DNA from 3 places in the Blautia sp. OM06-15AC genome. Region 1 is predicted to be linked to each of the others. Evidence: a T-box and tRNA genes for the amino acid it is inferred to sense, from the RefSeq annotation. Region 1 holds a T-box; the other regions hold tRNA genes.

Region 1 (7,390 bases):
AAATTGAGCTGAAATAAGAGAAAGAAAAATGTGAGCAGAATTGCCGGAAGAAAAACGGTGATTCTGCTCGCGTTTTTTTCTGTGAGCAATCCGATTGCGTTTCCGCCGGGAAAAAGGTATAATGAAAAACAGGTAAAAAAATGGTAAAACAGACAGCTTTTGAGGAAAAATAAATGGAACAGAAAGACAGCGCAGAACGGATTTTAAAACAGATTCCCTATGAGATCGTGTATTCCGCCCGCAAAACGCTCGCCGTCCAGGTCAAAGCGGGTGGAAGCGTGGTGGTGCGCGCACCGAAACGGATGGCAAAATACAAAATCGAAGCATTCTTAAAAGAAAAACAGGATTGGATTCACACACACCGGGAAAAAGCGTTGGCGGCCGCAGAGCAGAAAGCAGCGAACCGTCTGACGGAAGCAGAACGAAAAGCGGCGGTTAAACGTGCGGCGCAGATGCTGGCGGAAAAGACGGCACATTTTGCAAAAGAGATGGGCGTAACGTATGGCAGAATCACAATTCGTGAGCAGAAAACCCGCTGGGGCAGCTGCAGCAGCGCCGGAAACCTGAACTACAACTGGAAACTGGTGCTGATGCCGGAGCGCGTGATGGATTACGTCGTTATCCACGAGCTGGCGCACCAGAAAGAGATGAACCATTCCGCGCGGTTTTACGCGGTGGTGGCACAGCAGATTCCCGATTACAAAGTGTGGCAGAGCTGGCTGAAGGAGCATGGAAGAGAGTACTGAAAAAGAGAGGCAAAACAAATGATACTGACCGAAGAAAAAACATATATCATCAATGTGACGGAAGTCGATACCGACGCAGAGCTCGGTTTAAATAAGAAAGATATTATGATCAAATACACGAATCTGGAGCTGCTGCACGCGGTTCTTGCAAGCACGATGCCGTACGGCCGTCTGTCGGCGCGCTACCGCGGAAAACGGAAGGCGGAGCTGCAGTCACGGATTGCGATGGTGGAGAGTGTGCTCGAAACACGCGGCGACCAGCTGGTAAAAGCGGAGCAGATTATGTATCTCGACACGGCGGAGCGCAGTGCAATCTGTCATTATCTCGGCATCATCTACACGCGGCTGATTGCGCAGAAGCTGTACGGAATTGACTGTATGGTACCGCTGAACCTGATCGAGCAGCCGGGGGAGAAAAAATTTGTAAAATACAACGGTGCATACCGCCAGGATCTGATCGGATACGGAAAGCAGAACGCATGGAGCGTCTGGGAGCCGGTCGGCAGGAGCGAGAACAGCCAGGCGGCCTTTGGAAACGGATGCCGGGCGGCGTCGGAGATCGAGAAGATCAATGAAAATCCGCTGGCGAAGAGCGCGGCGTGCATGACGTATTACGAGAGAGGCTATCTGAATGCCGTTGTAAAAGAGCCGGAGCGGACCGGGGACGGGACACTTTGGTTTCCAGAGGAGAATTATTTCAAAGCATATTATCAGCCGCTTTTCGAGCTGTTTGCGGACGAACAGCCGGGTGAGCTGTACGGAAGCAGCGGCGGCTTTGAACTGGAGCTGACTCTGCCGTGGACGGAGGAAGGAAAACGCGGCTTCCGCCATCTGCAGATCGGAACGGATCAGGTGACGATTGCATTGATGCGGGAAGGGAAGTACGATCAGATCTTAAAGCGGATGGAAAACGTTTTGGATTTATCAAAAGAGCGCAGATTCTGCGGGAAAGACGGCATCTGGGTAGGCGCAGAGTAAATGTCATCGGAAGTGCCGAAGCTGCCGGGGATGATGGTACACAGATTCTGTGTGGGAAAAGCGAAAAAGAAAGGATAAGAGCAATGGCAAAAGAAACAGATACTCCAAAAGACGAAGGTCTGCAGGGGAATGAAAAGATAGAGGAAGCAATTCTGGAATTGCAAAAGGAGCCGACGCCGGAACTGCTGGCACACGTGCTGACGGTGATCCGACGCAGAATGAAAGAGGGCGGACAGGCGATTCTTTCCGTGGAACCGCCATCCGGCGACGATCAGATCCGGATCGGAACGGTAAAGAGCGCAGACGGAAAAGTCTGGTGGGCCGCGTTTACGAGCTTTGATGAGGAATTAAAGGGCGCCGGCAGCGTGAAATCCACGTTTCTCGTGAGCCTGGAACAGCTGATCCACATGGCATCCGAAACAAAGGAGATCAGCGGTGTGATTTTCAATCCGTGGAACCGCACGATCATGCTGGATCATACGCTGCTTTCGATTATCATCGGGGAAGAGAATGCGGGGCACTGAATTGCCGAAAGGAAAAAAGCAAGCACAGAAAGACTCCGAGGGTACATTATTATTTTAAGGAGGTTTTACATCATGGAGGGTTTTCAGGTAACAGAAATCGGGGAAAAAATTTACTGTATTTTGGACGCAGGAAATTCATCGTTCTATGTAGTAGAAGGTGAAGAAAAAGCGGCTGTCATTGATACCGGCATTACGGCAGGCACAAAGATTCTGCCGGTGATCCGTGAGCTGACGGACAAGCCGCTTCTGCTGGTCATCACGCATGCGCATCCGGATCACATGTATCACATGGATGAGTTTGATGAGGTGTACATGTGCCACGATGAAAAGAAGATGGATCCAGAGACGCTTGTGATGCTGACAGCGGGAAAATTAAAACCGTGGGAGGAGATTCATGACATCCGTACCGATTCCGTGATTCCGCTCGGCGGCACAGAGCTGGCCGTCTGTCAGACACCGGGCCATACGCCGGGCAGCGTTGTTGTGCTGGAGACGAAACAGAATTACCTGTTCACCGGAGATGCGATCGGAAGCGGCTGCGGTGTCTGGATGCAGGTGCCGGGCGGAACGAGCCTGGAAGAGTATTATGATGGTCTGGTTGGTCTGATGGCGTGGCTGGTGAAAAAGGGCGGCCGCATGAAATTCTTCGGCGGTCATCACACGCAGGTGTTTGAATCGACGGCGCATCCGGTTTACAATCCGCTCAGCCTCGGTGTTCTCGCAGATCTCATCGACCTTGTGGATCAGGTGATCCACGGCGAAAACCTGGGACGGCCAAGCAATGCGAAGCCGTTTTCGAAAGAACAGGTCCGCTACGCGTCGTACGGCCGCGCAGAAATGCAGTACTGTGCATCGCGGATTCACCGAAAATAAGCGCGTGAAATCTTAAAACTTCCATAAGAAGAAAGGTTTTTGCCCGCGGCGGCTTGACAAAATAAAAAAACGCGATTATGATAAATGCAGTTTCTATTCCAACAGAAAAAGAAAAGGTTATGAGGAAGAGGAGTACATGGCAGGCCCCAAAAGAGAGGACGGTTCACCGGCTGAAAGGCTGTCCGGGAAGGTGGTCATGGAAGGTAGCTTCTGAACCGGAGAGCTGAAAAGCACAGAAGATGTGATGATTAGGTTCTCACGCATGAGTCACGTTACAGACTCCGAAACGAGATACAAATTAAGGTGGTACCGCGGAATTTTCGCCCTTTGCATGCATGTTATGTGTATGTGAAGGGCGTTTTTGATTTAAGACAAGCCTCTGCGGGAATAAATACCACAATACACCAAACATAAAAGGAGGATCTCATGAGCAAAGAACTCGCAAAGACCTACGATCCGAAAGGACTCGAGGACAGACTGTATCAGAAATGGCTGGATAAAGGATATTTCCACGCCACTGTAAACCCGAACAAAAAACCGTTTACCATTATGATGCCGCCTCCGAACGTAACCGGACAGCTTCACATGGGCCATGCACTCGACAACACCATGCAGGATATTCTCTGCCGTTTCAAACGGATGGAGGGATATGAAGTCCTCTGGCAGCCGGGAACCGACCATGCGGCGATTGCAACCGAGGTAAAGGTTACCAATATGCTCAAAGAGCAGGGCATCGACAAAGATGAAATCGGACGCGAAAAATTCCTGGAGCACTGCTGGGAGTGGAAGAAAGAGTACGGCGGACGCATCAACAGCCAGTTAAGAAAGATCGGCTCCTCCGCAGACTGGGAGAGAGAACGCTTCACCATGGACGAGGGATGCTCCAAAGCCGTAGAAGAAGTATTCTGCCGTCTGTATGAAAAAGGATGGATCTACAAAGGAAGCCGCATCATCAACTGGTGCCCGGTATGCCAGACTTCCATCTCCGATGCAGAGGTTGAATATCAGGAGCAGGCAGGCCACTTCTGGCACATCAACTACCCGGTAGTTGGAGAAGAAGGCCGCTTCGTAGAAATCGCAACCACCCGTCCGGAGACTCTGCTCGGCGATACTGCCGTAGCTGTCAATCCGGAGGATGAAAGATACACCGATATTGTAGGAAAAATGCTGAAACTGCCGCTGACCGACCGTGAAATCCCGGTTATCGCAGATGCTTACGTAGACAAAGAGTTCGGAACTGGATGCGTTAAAATTACACCGGCACACGACCCGAACGATTTTGAGGTAGGAAAACGCCACAACCTCGAAGAGATCAACATCTTAAACGATGACGGAACCATGAACAACAAGTGCGGCAAATACGCCGGCATGGACCGCTACGAGGCAAGAAAAGCCATGGTAGAGGATCTCGAAAAGCTTGGTCTTCTGGTAAAGGTTCAGGATCACGTTCATAACGTAGGAACTCACGACAGATGTAAGACAACCGTAGAGCCGATGATCAAACCACAGTGGTTTGTAAAAATGGCGGATATGGCTGCCGCTGCCAGCGAAGCAGAGAAGAACGGGGAAGTAAACTTCATCCCGGATCGTTTCAGCAAGATTTATCAGAACTGGCTGAACAATATCCACGACTGGTGTATTTCCCGTCAGCTCTGGTGGGGTCATCGTATCCCGGCCTATACCTGTGATGACTGTGGCGAGATCACGGTTGTAAGAGGTGGAATGCCGGAAAAATGCCCGAAATGCGGCAGCACCCATCTCACCCAGGACCCGGATACCCTGGATACCTGGTTCAGCTCCGCTCTGTGGCCGTTCTCCACGTTAGGATGGCCGGAGAAAACACCGGAATTTGATTACTTCTATCCGACTGACGTACTCGTAACCGGATACGACATCATCTTCTTCTGGGTTATCCGTATGGTATTCTCCGCACTGGAGCAGACTAAACAGGTTCCGTTCCACCACGTACTGATCCACGGACTCGTTCGTGATTCCCAGGGACGCAAGATGAGTAAATCCCTCGGAAACGGTATCGATCCGCTCGAAGTCATTGACAAATACGGTGCAGATGCTCTCCGTCTGACTTTGATGACCGGTAATGCACCTGGAAACGATATGCGTTTCTACTGGGAGCGTGTAGAAGCCAGCCGTAACTTCGCAAACAAAGTATGGAACGCTTCCAGGTTCATCATGATGAACCTGGAAAAAGCAGAAGTTCCGTCTGAAATGCCAAAAGACAAACTGACACTGGCAGATAAATGGACTCTTTCTAAGGTAAACACGCTGGCAACGGAAGTAACGGACAACATGGACCGCTACGAGCTCGGTATCGCCGTACAGAAGGTTTACGACTTTATCTGGGAGGAGTTCTGCGACTGGTACATCGAGATGGTAAAACCGCGTCTGTACAGCGAGACCGACGAGACGAAGGGCGCTGCACTGTGGACCTTAAAAACCGTTCTTGGCAATGCATTAAAGCTGCTGCATCCGTTTATGCCGTTCATCACAGAGGAAATCTACTGCACACTGAATCCGGACGAGGATTCCATCATGATCGCCGCATGGCCGAAAGAGACCGAAGACTTTGCATACGCAGAGGATGAGGCAGCCGTTGAGATGATGAAAGAGGCGGTAAGAAGCATCCGTGGTGTCCGCACCAGTATGAACGTACCGCCGTCAAAGAAAGCAAGCGTATTCGTTGTAACGGAAGATGCTGCTGTACAGGAAACCTTCAAAAACGGTGCTGTATTCTTCGGAACTCTGGCAGGAGCAAGCGAAGTTCACGTACAGGCAGACAAAGCCGGCATCGCAGACGATGCGGTATCCGCAGTGATCCCGCAGGCAACGATCTACATTCCGTTTGCCGAGCTGGTTGACCTGGAAAAAGAGATCGCCCGCCTTACGAAAGAGGAAGAGCGTCTGACAAAAGAGATCGCACGTTCCAACGGCATGCTTGGCAACCCGAACTTTATCAACAAAGCTCCGGAAGCAAAAGTTCAGGCAGAGAAAGAAAAACTGGCGAACTATCAGCAGATGATGGAGCAGGTTCAGACAAGATTGGAGCAGCTGAAAAAATAAATGAAAAAAGGAAAAAAACTGCATGGAAACAAGGAAACCGTAGTGAAAGTCTGCAACTGGCTCTCTTTGCCGCTGCAGGCCCTGGGATGCTGTATTCTGTATCTGGTGATTGAAGCATTTTCCCGCCATTCGCTGGCATCTGCATGGAGCTACATGGTGGAAAGCCCATGGGTCTTTTTGTACAATGCATTTTTGATCTTCACTACTTTTATGGTAGTTTATCTGTTCCGCAGACGTGTGCTGGTACGGCTGGTGATGAGCTGTTTCTGGCTGCTGCTCGGCATCATTAACGGTGTGATTCTGGCAAACCGCGTCACGCCGTTTACCGGACCGGACTTGCGGAATTTAAGTGACGGCGCAAAGGTCGTGACGAAGTATCTGTCGAAAGGTACCATGATCCTCGTCGTAGCAGCCCTTGTGGCATTATTGGCATTTTTTGTATGGGTCTGGATCAAAGGACCGAAATTTCAGGGGAAAATCCGCTGGTATCTGAATGTGCCGTTAATTGCTCTGGTAATTGTACTCTTTACGGGAGCAACGAATCTGGCGCTTGCAAAGCGTGTGCTTTCCAGCTATTTCGTCAACATCGCATTTGCCTACCAGGATTACGGCTATCCGTACTGTCTGGCAGTCACCCTGTTTGATACGGGAATTTCAGAGCCGAACGGCTATTCCGAACAGCTCGTGAAACAGATTGAGACGAGTGAAGGCGAACAAAAAGAGGATGATACGGTAAAACCGAATATTATCTTTTTGCAGCTGGAGTCCTTTTTCGATCCGGAGCTGGTTAATTTCCTCAACATTTCCGAGGATCCGATCCCGTATTACCGGCAGCTGATGAAGGATTATTCTTCCGGTTATCTCCGCGTGCCGGTGGTGGGAGCCGGAACAGCAAACACAGAGTTTGAAACTATTTCCGGCATGAGCCTCCGGTATTTCGGAGCGGGTGAGTATCCGTACAAATCGGTGCTTTCAGAGGAGACCTGTGAGAGTGCGCCGTATGTTTTAAAGAATCTTGGCTATGCGACCCATGCGATCCACAACAATGAAGCAAACTTCTATTCCAGAAGAAGTGTATTCTCACGTCTTGGTTTTGATACCTTTACCTCGGAGGAATATATGCCGGATATCTCGGATGTGACGGCGACAGGATGGGTAAAAGACCATATTCTGACAAAAGAGATCATAAAA
Region 2 (7,390 bases), on a different contig from region 1:
AAGATCCGGGATGGCTATCAGTTAAAAGTAAAAAATACCGCAGAGGCTACCCGGCTGATCGTGGAACATCAGGAAATATTCCGTGATTATGAAGTGGTAAAGGGCAGAATGGATGATGTATTTCTTGCTGTAACAGGAAAAACATTGGGAGGTGAGCACAGATGAAGGCAGTATTTGCACTTATAAGTCGAAACAGAAAATTGTTTTTTAAAGACAGAGGAATGTTTTTTTCGGCTTTAATTACTCCGGGAATTCTGATTTTGCTGTATGCTACATTTCTGGCAAACGTATACAGAGATTCCTTTGTGTCCGCGATCCCGGACATGATTACAATCTCAGACAAACTGATCGATGGAACGGTGGCCGCACAGCTTGCCGCGGCTCTTCTGGCAGTCAGCTGTGTGACTGTGACATTCTGCGTGAATCTTACGATGGTACAGGACCGGGCAAACGGAACAAGGAAAGATTTTAATGTATCGCCAATCAGCAAAGCACAGCTTTATCTTGGGTATTTTTTATCTACTGTAGTCAATTCCCTGCTGGTGAATGGGCTTGCGCTTGTATTATGCCTTGGCTATATGTACAAAATGGGCTGGTATATGAGCGCTGTAGATGTATTCTGGGTTCTTCTCGATGAAATTTTACTGGTACTCTTTGGAAGCACGTTGTCAAGCATCGTCAGTTTTCCACTGACAACCCAGGGTCAGTTATCCGCAGTGGGAACGATCGTAAGTGCCGGGTATGGATTTTTATGCGGAGCTTACATGCCGATTTCAAATTTCGGCAGCGGCCTGCAGAAAGTACTGTCGTATCTGCCAAGTACCTACGGAACTTCTCTGCTGAAAAATCATATGCTCCGTGGAATCTTCGAAGAGATGGAGAACAATCAGCTGCCAGAAGAAATGATTACTGCGATTCGTGATACACTGGATTGTAACCCGAAGTTCCAGGGGTCTGTAGTAAGTGTAAATCAGATGGTGATGCTTATGGTTGGATGTGTTGTGGTATTTGGAATTATTTTTTTGTGCATGACAGCTCTTCCGGAGAAAGATGGGAAGTAAATATATCCTTCGACTATAGAATGAATAAAAAATGAGAAAAGAGACAGTTATGAATATTACAGAAAGAGAGATCGATGACCCGGAAAAAGAGGGCGTTATACTCGAATATGTAAATTTTACGAAAGAATTTGCAGAAATAAAAGAGTATGTAAGAAGCAAAGGGGAATCTATCCGGGGATACACAGAAAAGAAATAATGTGTTTCCATAAGAACAGAAGATATTTTATATTTCGAGGCAGTGCAAAACAAGGTGTTTGCTTATACGTCAAATAAGTTTTATGAAATTAAAAGCAGACTGTATCAGCTGGAAGAGAAAATAACAAGAAAATGTATGTAGCGTGCATCAAAGACAACGATTGTAAATGCGGATCGTGTTGTTTCGGTTCGTACCGCATTAAATGGGCGTTTGTATGTGCGGATGGAGGCTTTGAGCAGATTGGAAATGGCCTTGCAAAAACAGGAGCAGATCCTCTGCAAAGCGCTGCATACGGATCTTGGAAAGAGCAAGACGGAGAGTGTGATGTGTGAGATTGGACTGGTGCAGGGGGAAATCCGCTGGATGAAGCAGCACTTAGGGCGGCTTTGCAGACAAAAACATGTCAGAACACCGCTGGCGCAGTTCGCTGCGAAAAGTTATCAAAGCCCTTCTCCTTATGGCAATGTGCTGATTATGAGCCCGTGGAATTACCCTGTTCTGCTGACGTTAGAACCGCTGGTAGATGCCATTGCGGCAGGAAATACTGCGGTGGTAAAGCCAAGTGCTTATGCACCGGCCAGTGCAAATGTCCTGAAAGATCTGTTAGAAGAATGTTTTCCACCAGAATATGTTGCCGTTGTTTTAGGCGGACGGGAGGAAAATCAGGCACTTTTACAGGAAAAATTTGATAAGATTTTTTTCACAGGAAGTGTAGCGGTCGGAAAGCAGGTCATGGAAAGTGCTGCAAGACATCTGACGCCCGTGACACTGGAACTTGGCGGAAAAAGCCCATGCATTGTAGAAAAAAGCAGTAAGATCCGGCTTGCGGCAAGACGAATTGTCTTTGGAAAGTTTATCAACTACGGATCGAACCTACTGTGTTGGATCACGTAGAATGGGAAGATGCGGTCATGCAGGAGGAGATTTTTGGTCCCATCCTGCCAGTATTGACGTATGAAAAACTTGAGGATGCACTCTCCTGGATCAATCAACGCCCCAAACCGCTTGCCCTGTACTGCTTTACGGAAAACAAAAAGGTGAAGAAAACGGTTCTGGAGAGGTGCCGGTTTGGCGGTGGCTGCATCAACGACACACTGATTCATCTTGCTACCAGTGAGATGCCGTTTGGCGGTGTAGGAGAAAGCGGTATGGGCGGCTATCACGGTGAGGCCGGATTTGCGGAATTCACACATAAGCGCAGCATCGTGGATAAAAAGACATGGATGGATTTTCCGATCCGCTATCAGCCGTATACAGCAAAAAAGTTGAAACTGATTCGAAAATTTTTATACAGCATACCATACAAGGGATAGACATCTCCAAGAAAATCCGATATAAAAGAGGATAGGGAAAAGAAAAGAGGGAACCAATGTGAAGATAACGATCATCAATCCATCTCCGGACGAAGAGGAAGAAATCATCATCAAATGCCGTGTGCTGACGGAGGACATCAACCATCTGATCTGCAAACTGAAAAACGGGGATCGAAAAATTACGGGATACGATGCAAAAGGAATTACTCTTCTGGCACTTCCGGATATTTTCTATTTTGAGGCAACGGACAATAAGGTCTTTGCCTATGGACAAAAGAATGTTTATGAAGTTAAAGAAAAACTGTATCAGTTAGAAGAACAGCTGGTGTCTTTTCCATTTATGCGGGCCTCCAAATCCATGATTCTAAATCTGGACAAAATCCGGCATTTGTCGCCTGCTTTTGGCGGCAGATTTGAAGCGTTACTCGAAAATGAGGAAAAAGTGATTATTTCCCGGCAGTATGTGCCGGTTCTGAAAGAACGACTGGGATTGTAGGGAGGCGAAAACAATGATGAATAAAATAAAAATTCTTGCAAATATTTTTTCGAAAATTACCGTGTGCGTTCTGCTTGCGTCCGCGATCTATATTACTGTGATGTGCGGTCTGGATGCCCAGATCAGTGTCATGATTCTCTGGCAGATTCTTCTGGTTTCCGCTGTATGCTCCATCCCGATTCTGATGTACCCGGATGAGGAAGGAAAAGAAGTATCCAAACAGGGCATGATTGCACGGCAGATCATCTATTTTATCTATGCCAATTGTGCTGTCCTGGGACTTGGCAGAGCATTCGGATGGTTTTACTTCAGCAAAGCTAAAATGGTCGTGCTGATGGAGGTTTTGATTATTGGAGTTTATGTTACGGTGAATCTGATCGTATATGTAAATGACCATATGGTGGCGGAAAGCATGAACCAGAAACTGAAAGAGATGAGAAAGCGGAAAGATGCATAGAAAAAATAACTTTGGACAGTTAAAGACAGCGTATGCCGGAAGGACATGAAATCGCTGGTATTGTAGAAACAAAAGAAAAAATTTGAAAAATTTCAAAAAATATCGTTGACAAACAGAACAAAGCGTGCTAATATACATATTGTCAGCAGGACGTAAGAACTGCTAGAAAACAGATATGGGGTCTTAGCTCAGCTGGGAGAGCATCTGCCTTACAAGCAGAGGGTCACAGGTTCGAGCCCTGTAGGCCCCATACTTCTAAAAATATAGTATGGCGAGATAGCTCAGTTGGCTAGAGCACGCGGTTCATACCCGCGGTGTCGAGGGTTCGAATCCCCCTCTCGCTACGAAAGAGAGAGCTCCTGCGAAAGCAGGGGCTTTTGTTGTTTTACGTTCGGAGGGGGCTGCCAGTGGCGGGCCCTGCAGATTACAATACCATGGAAAATGACAGGGAGGCGCTTATGAAATTATTCCACTTATCCGATCTCCACATCGGAAAGCGAGTCAATGAATTTTCGATGATCGAGGATCAGAAGTACATTTTGTCGCAGATTCTGCATGCTGCAAAAAGAGAGAGACCAGATGGCGTACTGCTTTCCGGAGATATTTACGACAGTACGATTCCAAGTGCAGAAGCGGTTCAGGTTTTTGATGCGTTTCTGACAGAGCTTTCCACCAATCGGATTCCCACTTTTATCATCAGTGGAAACCATGATTCCGCCGAGCGTCTGGCATTTGGATCCAGCCTGATGGGAAAAAGCGGGATCTATTTTTCAAAGGTATACAATGGAACGATAGAGAAAATTCCGCTGCAGGATGCGTATGGCACGGTGTGGATTCATCTGCTTCCGTTTTTACGGCCTGCGGTGGTGCGTCATGCCCTGCCGGAGCGTGCGGAAGAAGTAATGTGTACAGCGGATGCAGTTCGGATTGCACTGGAACAGGATCTGGTTGATGAACAGGATCGAAATGTGATTCTGGCCCACCAGTTCGTAACCGGGGCAAAACGATGTGATGCAGAAGAACTGCAGGTTGGCGACTTGGATCAGATTCCGGCAGAATTGTTTGAAAAGTTTGATTATGCTGCACTGGGGCACATCCACAGCCCACAGAAGGTGGAAAGAGATACGGTTCGCTATTGCGGTTCGCCGCTGAAATATTCTTTTTCGGAAGCAGGACAGGAAAAAACGATTACGGTGATCGAATTAAAAGAAAAAGGAACGGTGGAGCTTAGAACAATTCCATTAAAGCCCTTGCACGATCTCAGGAAAATCCGGGGGACGTATCTGGAAGTCACGGCAAAAACATTTTATGAGAACAGCGACTGCGAGGATTACCTTCTGGTGACGTTGACGGATGAAGAAGATGTGCCGGATGGAATGGCAAAACTCCGAACGATCTATCCGAACCTGATGCGCCTGGAGTACGATAACAAAAGAACCCGGTCTGCTGCAGACATTGGCACGGCGGAACGAGTGGAGGAAAAATCAGAACTGGAACTGTTCCGGGAATTTTATGAATTACAGAATAATCAGAGCATGACCGCACAGCAGAAAGCGCTGGTGGAAGAATTGTTACGGGGGATGAAGGCATGAAACCAAAGAAATTAGTCATCAGTGCATTCGGACCGTATGCGGACCGGATGGAACTTGATTTTGACCGGCTTGGCGGCGGTCTGTATCTGATTACGGGGGACACCGGCGCGGGAAAAACAACGATTTTTGATGCCATCACGTTTGCGCTTTACGGGGAAGCGAGCGGTGAAATCCGGAAAGGCGAAATGTTCCGCAGTAAGTATGCAAAACCGGAGGTGCGTACCTTCGTAGAGCTTACGTTTACGTATCAGGGAAAGGACTATACGGTAAAGAGAAACCCGGAATATCTGCGCCCGAAGGACCGCGGACAGGGCATGACGATGGAGAAAGCGAATGCAGAACTGATTTTTCCGGATGAGCGGCAGCCGGTTACGAAAACTTCGGAAGTGACAAAGAAAGTGACAGAACTTCTCGGGCTGGATCAGCGTCAGTTCCGACAGATTGCGATGATTGCGCAGGGAGATTTCCAGAAGCTTCTGCTGACAGGAACAGCGGATCGGAGTGAAATTTTCCGGAAAATGTTTCACACAGAGATTTATCAGGAGCTGCAGAAGCGTCTGCGGGAAGCAGCAAAGGAGCGCTGGAAAATATACGATGAAAAGAAACGCAGCATCAGCCAGTATCTGGAAAATGTTGTCTGCCCGGAAGAGGCAGAATGGAAAACAGAGTTTGACCGGCTGAAGAAAAATAAATTCGACGGCCAGGTTATGCGCGGTATGGAACTGCTTGCACGCTGCATCGAATGGGACGATGAGAAATTAAAGGCGCTGCAAGACGAGCAGAGTACGCTAAATGAAGAGATCGAAAAGAAAAACCAGCTTTTGGGAAAAATAAAAGAGCGACAGACGAGACAAAAAGAGAAAGAGCAGAAAGAAAAAGAATGGGAGACTCTGCTTCCGAAGGAAGAAGAAAAGAAAAAGAGAAGTGAGCAGGCAGAGAAAGAGGCAGAGATTTGTAAGCAGTTGGAAGAGCGGATTCGGGAAGAAAAAGTGTGTCTGGAACTGCTGCGAAAAGTGCAGCAGGAGCAAAGTGCCATGACACAGCTGCAAAAGGAACTGCAGGCAGCAACAGAAGCAAAAGAACAGCTTCAGACAGAGCAGGAGCGTGCAAAAAAAGTCCTGGAACAGAAGAAAGCACGGGAAGAACGTCTCTCTGATGCGGAGGTGAAACTTGCACGGACGGAACAAAAAGAAGCGTATGCCGCAGAGCAGATACAGCAGATGGAAGCATACTGCGAGACAATTGCAGGCGCAGTCAAAGAGGAAACGGCAAACAAAGAAGAGGAAAGCGTTCTTTGTAAAAAAATAAAAGAAACAGAGGAGACAGCGGCCAGGGCAGCCGAAGAGGCAGAAAGGCTGGCCGGGCAGGATCAGGTCTGCGAAAAACTGCTGGATGAAAAGAAAAATCTGGAACAGAAAATCCACACTTTAGAAGAAACGAAAAAACAGCTGGAGAGAACGACGGCTGAAAGGACGCAGATTGCCGCGCAGGTGACACAACTGCGAAAGGAAGAAGAGAACTTACAGGCGGATATCGCGACAACGGCAGAACATCTGGCCGAAAGAGACGGAGCCGCGCTGCTGCAGGAAAAATACCACCAGAAGCTGGAAACGCTGGAAAATCTGCTGGAAAGCTGGGAGCAGGGACGCAAAGAACTGGAAGAAAAGCAAGGTGCATACCAGCGTGAAATCAAAAAGAGAGATGCTTTACGGGAAACATATCAGGCGATGGAATCTTTATTTCTGGATGCACAGGCGGGAATTCTGGCAGAAAAACTGACAGAGGGAGAACCATGCCCGGTCTGCGGCGCTATTCATCATCCGCAGCCTGCCAGACGAGCAGAACATACGCCAGATAAAGAAACGCTGGATCACAAGAAAGAAGAACTTCGGATGCAGGAGGAAGCAGCTGCGGGACAAAGCGAGGCTGCGGGCAGCTGCCGCAGACAGGTAAAGGAAAAACGTGCACAGCTAACGGAATGGCTGTTAAGAGAACTGCCCGAGAGTCAGAAAGAACACGAACAGAAGCGACTTTCACAGATGCCGGATGTTTTATTTCAACAGGAAGCGGTCGAGAAGGCAGAGCAGCTTCGGAAGGAAGAAGAAACACAGAAAGTACGTCAGATGGAATATGCGGAACTGGAAAAAAGACAGACAGAACGGCAGAAAAGACTGGAAAGCATAAAAAAGACCATTGCAGCGGAACAGACACAGCTTGGCCGGGCAGAAGGAACCAAAAGAGCACTGGAAGAACAGTTGGAAAAAGAAATTGCGGA
Region 3 (7,390 bases), on a different contig from region 1:
GGCGATAAAAGCGGCAGGTGCCGCAGTCCTCCGGCGTGACCGCCTCGCCGCTGTCGTAGTGGTCGAAACCAGGCTTGCCCTGCATGAGCTGTTCAAAGGCCCGGTCGCTGCCGGAAGTGAAGTACATAGGCCGTCGCCTCCTTTCCGCTTTCGGGCAAAAAGAAAAGCCGCAGAATATGAAAACTCTGCGGCTCCGCCCATGAGAAAGGGACACCGCTTGCACGATGTCCCTTTCAGTCAACTATTTAGTTTTTTGTGTTCCCACACTCCATATCAATAACTACCGAAACCGTGATATAGTCCTCAATACGCTTATTACGGAATTTATCACCCTCGGCGTCAAACACCACATGGCGGGAAAAGTGCCTAAATCTAAGGATTTCTACAAGGTTTCTCTTTGTAGCAACACTATTGTCTCGACGTGCACCGTTCCCGGAAACATATCAACACAGCAGACTTTTTCTACACGGTATCCATATTTTGCAAACTCTACCAGATCCCGCGCAAGAGAAGTCGGCTTGCAGGAGATGTAAAGCATTTTTTCACACCTATATAAATCAACTATCTTCGGCAGAGCCTTCGGATGGATTCCTTCGCGCGGTGGATCAAGAACGATGAAGTCCGGTTTTTCTTCGATTTCATCGATCACCTTCAGCACGTCTCCGGCGAGGAAACTGCAGTTGGTAAGGCCGTTTGCCTCTGCGTTCTCTTTTGCAGCTGTAACAGCTTCTTCCACGATTTCCACGCCGATCACTTCTTTTGCGACCGGTGCAAGGATCTGGGCGATGGTTCCGGTTCCGCTGTAGAGGTCGAAGATCGTGCGGTCTTTCGTCTCGCCGACGAACTCGCGGGCGGTGCTGTAGAGAACTTCCGCGCCAAGGGAATTGGTCTGGAAGAAGGAGAACGGGGTGATCTTGAATTTCAGTCCGAGGAGTTCTTCATAGAAGTAGTCCTGTCCGTAGAGCACTTTTGTCTCATCGCTCTTTACAACATCTGCCAGGGAATCATTTATGATATGGAGGAATCCGACAACCTTTCCTTCCAGCGGCAGACCAAGCACTTCCTGCACGAGCGGCATCAGATCCCACTCTTCCTGGCTTGTGGTGACGAGATTTACCAGGATTTCTCCGGTATTCTCGGCTCTTCGAACCAGCAGGTGGCGCAGGTAACCCTCGTGGCTTATCTTGTGGTAGTAACTTGCGTTCCGCTCTTTAAAGTACGCCAGCACGCAGGTCAGAATCTTTGTGAAATCCTCATGCACGATTTTGCAGTCGCACGCGGTCAGGACATCGTAGGTGCTTCCCTTTTTATGAAGTCCGAGAGACAACGGGCCGTCCTTGTATTCATCGCCGAAGGAAAACTCCATTTTATTCCGGTATGCAAACTCCTTCGGACTTCCTTTGATTCCAAGGAACGGATAATCGGCCTCCCCCGCCTCATTGACCTGGCCGGCCTCCACGAGGGCATCGTCGAGCAGTTTTTTCACCTGACCGGCCTTCATTGCAAGCTGATCCTCATAACTCATCGTCTGGTACATGCATCCGCCGCAGGACGGGAAAATACTGCAGACCGGATCGCGCTTTTCCATCGGGGATTTTTCTGTTACTTCGAGCAGGCGGCCCTCCATGCGGTTCTTTCTTTTTTTGTTGATTTGAAAGCGGATCTTCTGTCCCGGAATTGCATTTTTCACGGTAACCGTCTCGCCCTCCACATGTACACGTCCTTTATTCGGGAAATCGATTCTTTCCACGACTCCCTCGTAAATTTCTCCTTTTTTCATTCTCTTCTCCTTCTATGTCAAACTGATTTCCGGACAGAAAAACTCCGGTACCACGTTCCGGCACCGGAGTTTCTTTTTTCCATCCTACTTATCTTCGTCTTCATCCTCGAAGTAATCGTCGAAATCGTCATCGAAATCATCTTCGAAGTCTTCCAGATAATCCGGAGTTACAAACCGGTATACTGCGTATGCGATTCCTGCAACTGCCGCTACCGCTCCGACAATGGCAAGAACCCATAAAATCACGTTTTTCGGTTTTTCGTTCTCACGTTCTCTCTGTTTTAAAAGCTCTAATACTTCATCAATCTTATTCATACTGTCCACCAACCTTTGCTTTAGATTAGAAACTTAACTTAACGATAGTATACCATACGAGCCGCAATTTTACCACAATTTCCGCTCTTTTTTATAAATCTTTTCGTTTCAACTCACAATCGGTATTTTCACAGAGTCTGACATGTCGAGAATAGTTCGACTGTGACTTTCCTCATGTCAGTGGAGGATACCGATTTCTCTCCGCCTACCACTGCCGTTATGTTTCTTTTAACAATTCATCCCACCACTTTAGAAGCTGAGGACTTCTTGTCTACTGGTGTTAAAATTCAGAATCCGCCGGCAGTTCCCGCAGAATCTTGTGGAACTGACCGCCGCAGCGCTCCATTTCTCCTAACACCTGGTCGATCCATTCACCCTTTGTATGCCAGTTTTCTCTGGTGAACTCAATATCCGAAGGACAGACAAAAAACTCTGTCTCCGGGTAGACAAGCTGGTAATACAGAATACACCGTCTCGCATGGAGATTCCGGCAGCAGAGGATCGCTTTTTTTACCTCGATGCCCGCCGCATCTGTCACTTCCCGTGACCGCAGTGCATTTTCATACGTATACGTCGCCTGGTCTTCGCGTAGAATCGCTTTCTCCGGCACGCTGTTTTTCTGCAGTACCGTCCGCAGAAACTCCCACTCGGTTTCATAGTTTCCGCCGTACTGCTCCGCAAGATCCTGTACACCGGCGAAATGCCCGAGCACAGTACTGTATCTTCCCGACGGAAGCACATACGGCGCAAATCCTTCTTTCCAGAGTTCTGCCGCGTGCGCCGCCATCTGCGGATATCCGTTTCCCGGCACAAAAATCACATCGGCTTTCTGCGGCTCATCCTTCACGAAAATATAGTCCGTAAAGTAGTTTAAAAACTTCTCATACATGAAATGTTACCACTCTTTAAAGTCCATGAGGCACTCTACGACATATGCCATATCCTGTTCAGACAGGCTGTAGAACATCGGCAGACGCATCAGGCGCTCGCTCTCTTTTGTTGTGTATTTGTCCTCTCCGTGGAAAACACCGAACTTCTGTCCGGCCGGGGAGGTATGGAGCGGAACGTAATGGAAGACACACATCACACCGCGCTCTTTCATATAGTTGATCAGTTTTGTACGTACTTCCAGATTTCTTGCCTTGATGAAGTACATATGCGCATTATGTACACAGCCTTCCGGCACAACCGGCTGCTCGATCTTTCCGGCCTCAGCCAGCGGACGGAGCTGCTCATGGTAATAGTTGTAGATGGCCATCCGCTTTCTATCGATTTTCTCATGTTCCTCGAGTTCTGCAAGCAGGTAAGCAGCATTCATATCGCTCGGCAGATAGGAGGAACCGTAGTCGATCCAGGTATATTTGTCGATCTGTCCGCGGAAAAACTTGCTGCGGTTCGTTCCCTTTTCACGAAGGATCTCTGCTTTTTCCAGATAATTCTCATCCTGGAACAGCAGTGCGCCGCCCTCTCCCATCGTATAGTTTTTCGTCTCATGGAAGCTGTAGCAGCCAAAATCGCCGATCGTTCCAAGGGCTTTTCCCTTGTAGTACGCGCTCACACCCTGTGCCGCATCCTCTACAACCTTCAGGTTATGGCGTTTTGCAATATCCATGATGGTATCCATTTCACAGGCAACGCCCGCATAGTGAACCGGAACAATCGCTTTTGTTTTTTCGGTGATGGCATCCTCAATCTTGGTCTCGTCGATGTTCATCGTATCCGGACGGATATCCACGTAGACGATTTTTGCTCCGCGCAGAACAAAGGCATCTGCAGTGGAAACAAACGTGTAGGACGGCATGATCACTTCGTCGCCCGGCCGAATCTCAGACAGGTAAGCTGCCATTTCCAGTGCATGGGTGCAGGATGTCGTAAGCATCGCATGTTTTACGTTGAAATTGTCCTGCATCCAGGCAGAACATTTCTTCGTAAAAGGACCGTCGCCGCACAGCTTGTTGTTTTCCTCTGCCGCCTGGCGGATGTATTCCAGTTCTGTTCCAATAAAAGGTGGTTTATTAAACTCTATCATTGTTTTTTCCTTATCTTTCTTCTATCCATTACTGTTTTATTTACTTTCAGAGCCCAAAACAAGCTCTTAGGTAGTCTCATTTTCTCACAAATCCCTGTGAATTTCAAGACACGATTTTGACATGACAGCCATATCATCAGACTGTCCATAAAGCTAAAAGAACCCTTGATTTCTCAAGGGTTCCACAAGTAGCGAGAGGGGGATTCGAACCCTCGACACCGCGGGTATGAACCGCGTGCTCTAGCCAACTGAGCTATCTCGCCATATTCATTTTCAACACCGTTTTTCATAAAATATGGGGCCTATAGGGCTCGAACCTATGACCCTCTGCTTGTAAGGCAGATGCTCTCCCAGCTGAGCTAAGACCCCACATCAGTGTTTTGTCTGTTGGCTTTTTATCTGTATCACCAACCGACTTCGTTAGTATAGCATTCCACCCGCCAAATGTCAACACTAATTTTCAAATTTTTTCGATTTTTTTCAACTTTTTCTCCCGCCACTCTTTCAGGTACTGCTCCTGTTCAAGATCTTCCCGTTCTTTCTCCCATCCTGCCGCCCGGCAGAGCGTCCATGCAAGCAGAAGAAATACGGCAAAAATCCCCGCCAGACAAACGATTCCCATCTTTTCTGACCGCCTTTCCTGTTCTGATTCTGCTAAAAAGCAAAGGATCTCCTTACTATTGTATCCGGAACGGCGGCGCTTTATTCCCTTTTCAGAACAAAAAGACAAAGCCGCCAGATTTCCCTTTCACCGGGATTCTGGCGGCTCCATTTTACTCAAAATTAAAATTCACATTCACGTTACGCTTCGTCAATCGCTTTTCCAATATCATGGCGGTAATATTTATTGTCAAAGTCAACCCAGTCAACAGCCTTATATGCATTCGCACGTGCCTCTTTCAGGGTATCGCCAAGTGCTGTCACGCCGAGGACACGGCCTCCGTTTGTCACGATCTCGCCGTCTTTGAACTTCGTTCCTGCATGGAAGCAGTAATAGCCCTCATGCTCTTTGAACGTCTCGAGTCCGCGGATCGGGAATCCTTTTTCGTAGGAAACCGGATAACCGTTCGAAGCCAGTACGATGCAGACACACGCATTATCTGCAAACTGCAGGTCGATCTGGTCGAGAGTTCCGTCGATGCAGGCTTCAAATACATCAATGATGTCTGTCTTCATACGAGGAAGCACAACCTGTGCCTCCGGATCGCCGAAGCGGGCATTGTACTCGAGCACTTTCGGTCCGTCCGGTGTCAGCATCAGTCCGAAGAAGATAACTCCCTTAAACGGTCTTCCCTCAGCTGCCATCGCATCTACGGTCGGCTGATAGATATATTTCTTACAGAACTTATCCACTTCTTCGGTATAAAACGGACTCGGGGAGAAGTTGCCCATACCGCCGGTGTTCAGGCCGGTGTCGCCGTCTCCTGCTCTCTTGTGGTCCTGTGCGGAACTCATCGTCTTGATCGTCTTTCCATCCACAAAGGAGAGAACGGAAACCTCACGTCCCGTCATAAACTCCTCGATGACCATCTCGTTTCCGGCACTGCCGAATTTCTTGTCGAGCATGATCGTCTTGACGCCCTCTTTTGCTTCCTCTAAGGTATTGCAGATCAGAACGCCTTTTCCAAGAGCCAGACCGTCGGCTTTCAGCACGATCGGGAATTTTGCAGTCTCGAGATATTTCTCTGCCGCTTCTGGATCGGAGAATGTCTCGTATGCCGCCGTCGGGATATGGTATTTTTTCATCAGGTCTTTGGAGAACGCTTTCGATCCTTCCAGGATTGCCGCATTCTTTCTTGGTCCGAATACGCGCAGTCCCTCTGCCTCAAACGCATCGACAACACCGCCGACCAGCGGATCATCCATGCCGATGACGGTCAGGTCAATCTCTTTTTCTTTCGCAAAAGCAACGAGCTTGTCAAACTCCATCGCTGCAATATCGACACACTCTGCGTACTCCGCAATTCCTGCGTTTCCAGGAGCGCAGTAAATCTTGTCTACCTTCGGGCTCTGCGCCACCTTCCAGGCAATCGCATGCTCTCTTCCGCCGCTTCCTACAATCAATACTTTCATCGCTCTTACTCCTTTATCTTTACGTGTCCGTCTTCTACCGTTACTTTTCCGTTTGCAATCAGATCAATCGCACGCGGCATAATGACCCACTCGGCCTCTTCCATGACGCGCTGCTGCAGTGCCTTCGGTGTATCGCCCTCGTGCACTTCGACTGCCTTCTGCAGAATAATCGGGCCGGTGTCTGTTCCGCCGTCCACAAAATGAACCGTCGCTCCCGTCACTTTGACGCCGCGGGATAATACGCCCTCGTGCACTTTCAGTCCGTAATAGCCCGTTCCGCAGAACGACGGAATGAGGGACGGATGAATGTTGATGATCTTATTCGGATAAGCATCCACAATGCTCTGCGGGATCACAACCAGGCATCCTGCGAGCACAACGAGATCGACGTTGTACGACTGCAGTTTCGCCAGCAGTGCCTCGTTGAATGCTTCTCTCGATGCAAAGGTCTTCGGGGAAAGGCATACCGCATCAATCTCCTTCTTTTTCGCACGCTCCAGCGCATACGCTCCTGCATTGTTGCTGATGACAACAGAAACCTCCGCGTTTGTGATGATTCCCTCGTCAATCGCATCCAGAATCGCCTGCAGGTTCGTGCCGCCGCCGGAGACGAGAACTGCTAATCTTAGCATAACTGTACTCCTTTTTCTCCGTTTTCAATGTGGCCGATCACATATGGCGTATCTCCTGTGGAACGGATGGCTTTCATCACTGCGTCTACATCTTTCGGATCAACAGCCAGTACCATACCGATACCCATGTTGAAGGTGTTGTACATCATCTGCTCGTCGATATTGCCTTTCTTTGCCATCAGATCAAAGATCGGCGGTACGGTGTAGCTGTCTTTCTGTACAACGGCTACGGTGTTGTCTTTGAGCATACGCGGAATGTTCTCGTAGAAGCCGCCTCCGGTGATGTGGCTGCATGCTTTTACGGTTACACCGGCATCTTTGATGGCGCGGAGTGCTTTTACGTAGATACGGGTCGGTGCAAGCAGGGTCTCGCCGAGGGTTGCGCCGAGCTCATCATAGTATGTATTTAAAGAATCTTTTGTCATATCGAAAACTTTGCGGACAAGAGAAAATCCGTTGCTGTGAACGCCGGTGGAAGCCATGCCGATCAGTACGTCTCCGGCTGCCAGATTTTCACCGGTAATCATGTCTTTCTTGTCACATACGCCGACAGCAAAACCT

The links. The T-box of region 1 lies ahead of DXB83_RS10580 (valine--tRNA ligase). A T-box ahead of a tRNA ligase gene usually reads a tRNA of that ligase, here a tRNA-Val.
Region 2: it encodes a tRNA-Val, which carries the amino acid that the T-box ahead of DXB83_RS10580 (valine--tRNA ligase) is inferred to sense. The anticodon was not compared.
Region 3: it encodes a tRNA-Val, which carries the amino acid that the T-box ahead of DXB83_RS10580 (valine--tRNA ligase) is inferred to sense. The anticodon was not compared.

Annotation. Positions count from the first base shown of each region.
Region 1 is NZ_QULD01000007.1:102,736-110,125, forward strand. Features, by position in the region: gene DXB83_RS16480 (hypothetical protein) at 1-17, shown strand, start outside; gene DXB83_RS10560 (M48 family metallopeptidase) at 174-746, shown strand; gene DXB83_RS10565 (hypothetical protein) at 765-1,724, shown strand; gene DXB83_RS10570 (SseB family protein) at 1,808-2,248, shown strand; gene DXB83_RS10575 (MBL fold metallo-hydrolase) at 2,321-3,121, shown strand; T-box leader at 3,232-3,452, shown strand; gene DXB83_RS10580 (valine--tRNA ligase) at 3,548-6,199, shown strand; gene DXB83_RS10585 (LTA synthase family protein) at 6,200-7,390, shown strand, end outside.
Region 2 is NZ_QULD01000009.1:81,351-88,740, reverse strand. Features, by position in the region: gene DXB83_RS12150 (ABC transporter ATP-binding protein) at 1-165, shown strand, start outside; gene DXB83_RS12145 (ABC transporter permease) at 162-1,061, shown strand; gene DXB83_RS16515 (hypothetical protein) at 1,111-1,257, shown strand; gene DXB83_RS17390 (LytTR family DNA-binding domain-containing protein) at 1,267-1,398, shown strand; partial or broken gene DXB83_RS17290 (aldehyde dehydrogenase family protein) at 1,417-2,570, shown strand; gene DXB83_RS12130 (LytTR family DNA-binding domain-containing protein) at 2,629-3,066, shown strand; gene DXB83_RS12125 (DUF3021 family protein) at 3,080-3,523, shown strand; tRNA gene DXB83_RS12120 (tRNA-Val) at 3,701-3,773, shown strand; tRNA gene DXB83_RS12115 (tRNA-Met) at 3,794-3,867, shown strand; gene DXB83_RS12110 (exonuclease SbcCD subunit D) at 3,982-5,115, shown strand; gene DXB83_RS12105 (SbcC/MukB-like Walker B domain-containing protein) at 5,112-7,390, shown strand, end outside.
Region 3 is NZ_QULD01000013.1:21,442-28,831, forward strand. Features, by position in the region: gene rlmD (23S rRNA (uracil(1939)-C(5))-methyltransferase RlmD) at 383-1,780, opposite strand; gene DXB83_RS14080 (hypothetical protein) at 1,865-2,095, opposite strand; gene DXB83_RS14085 (YdcF family protein) at 2,376-2,984, opposite strand; gene rffA (dTDP-4-amino-4,6-dideoxygalactose transaminase) at 2,991-4,124, opposite strand; tRNA gene DXB83_RS14095 (tRNA-Met) at 4,314-4,387, opposite strand; tRNA gene DXB83_RS14100 (tRNA-Val) at 4,421-4,493, opposite strand; gene DXB83_RS16595 (hypothetical protein) at 4,585-4,746, opposite strand; gene purD (phosphoribosylamine--glycine ligase) at 4,926-6,197, opposite strand; gene purN (phosphoribosylglycinamide formyltransferase) at 6,203-6,829, opposite strand; gene purM (phosphoribosylformylglycinamidine cyclo-ligase) at 6,823-7,390, opposite strand, start outside.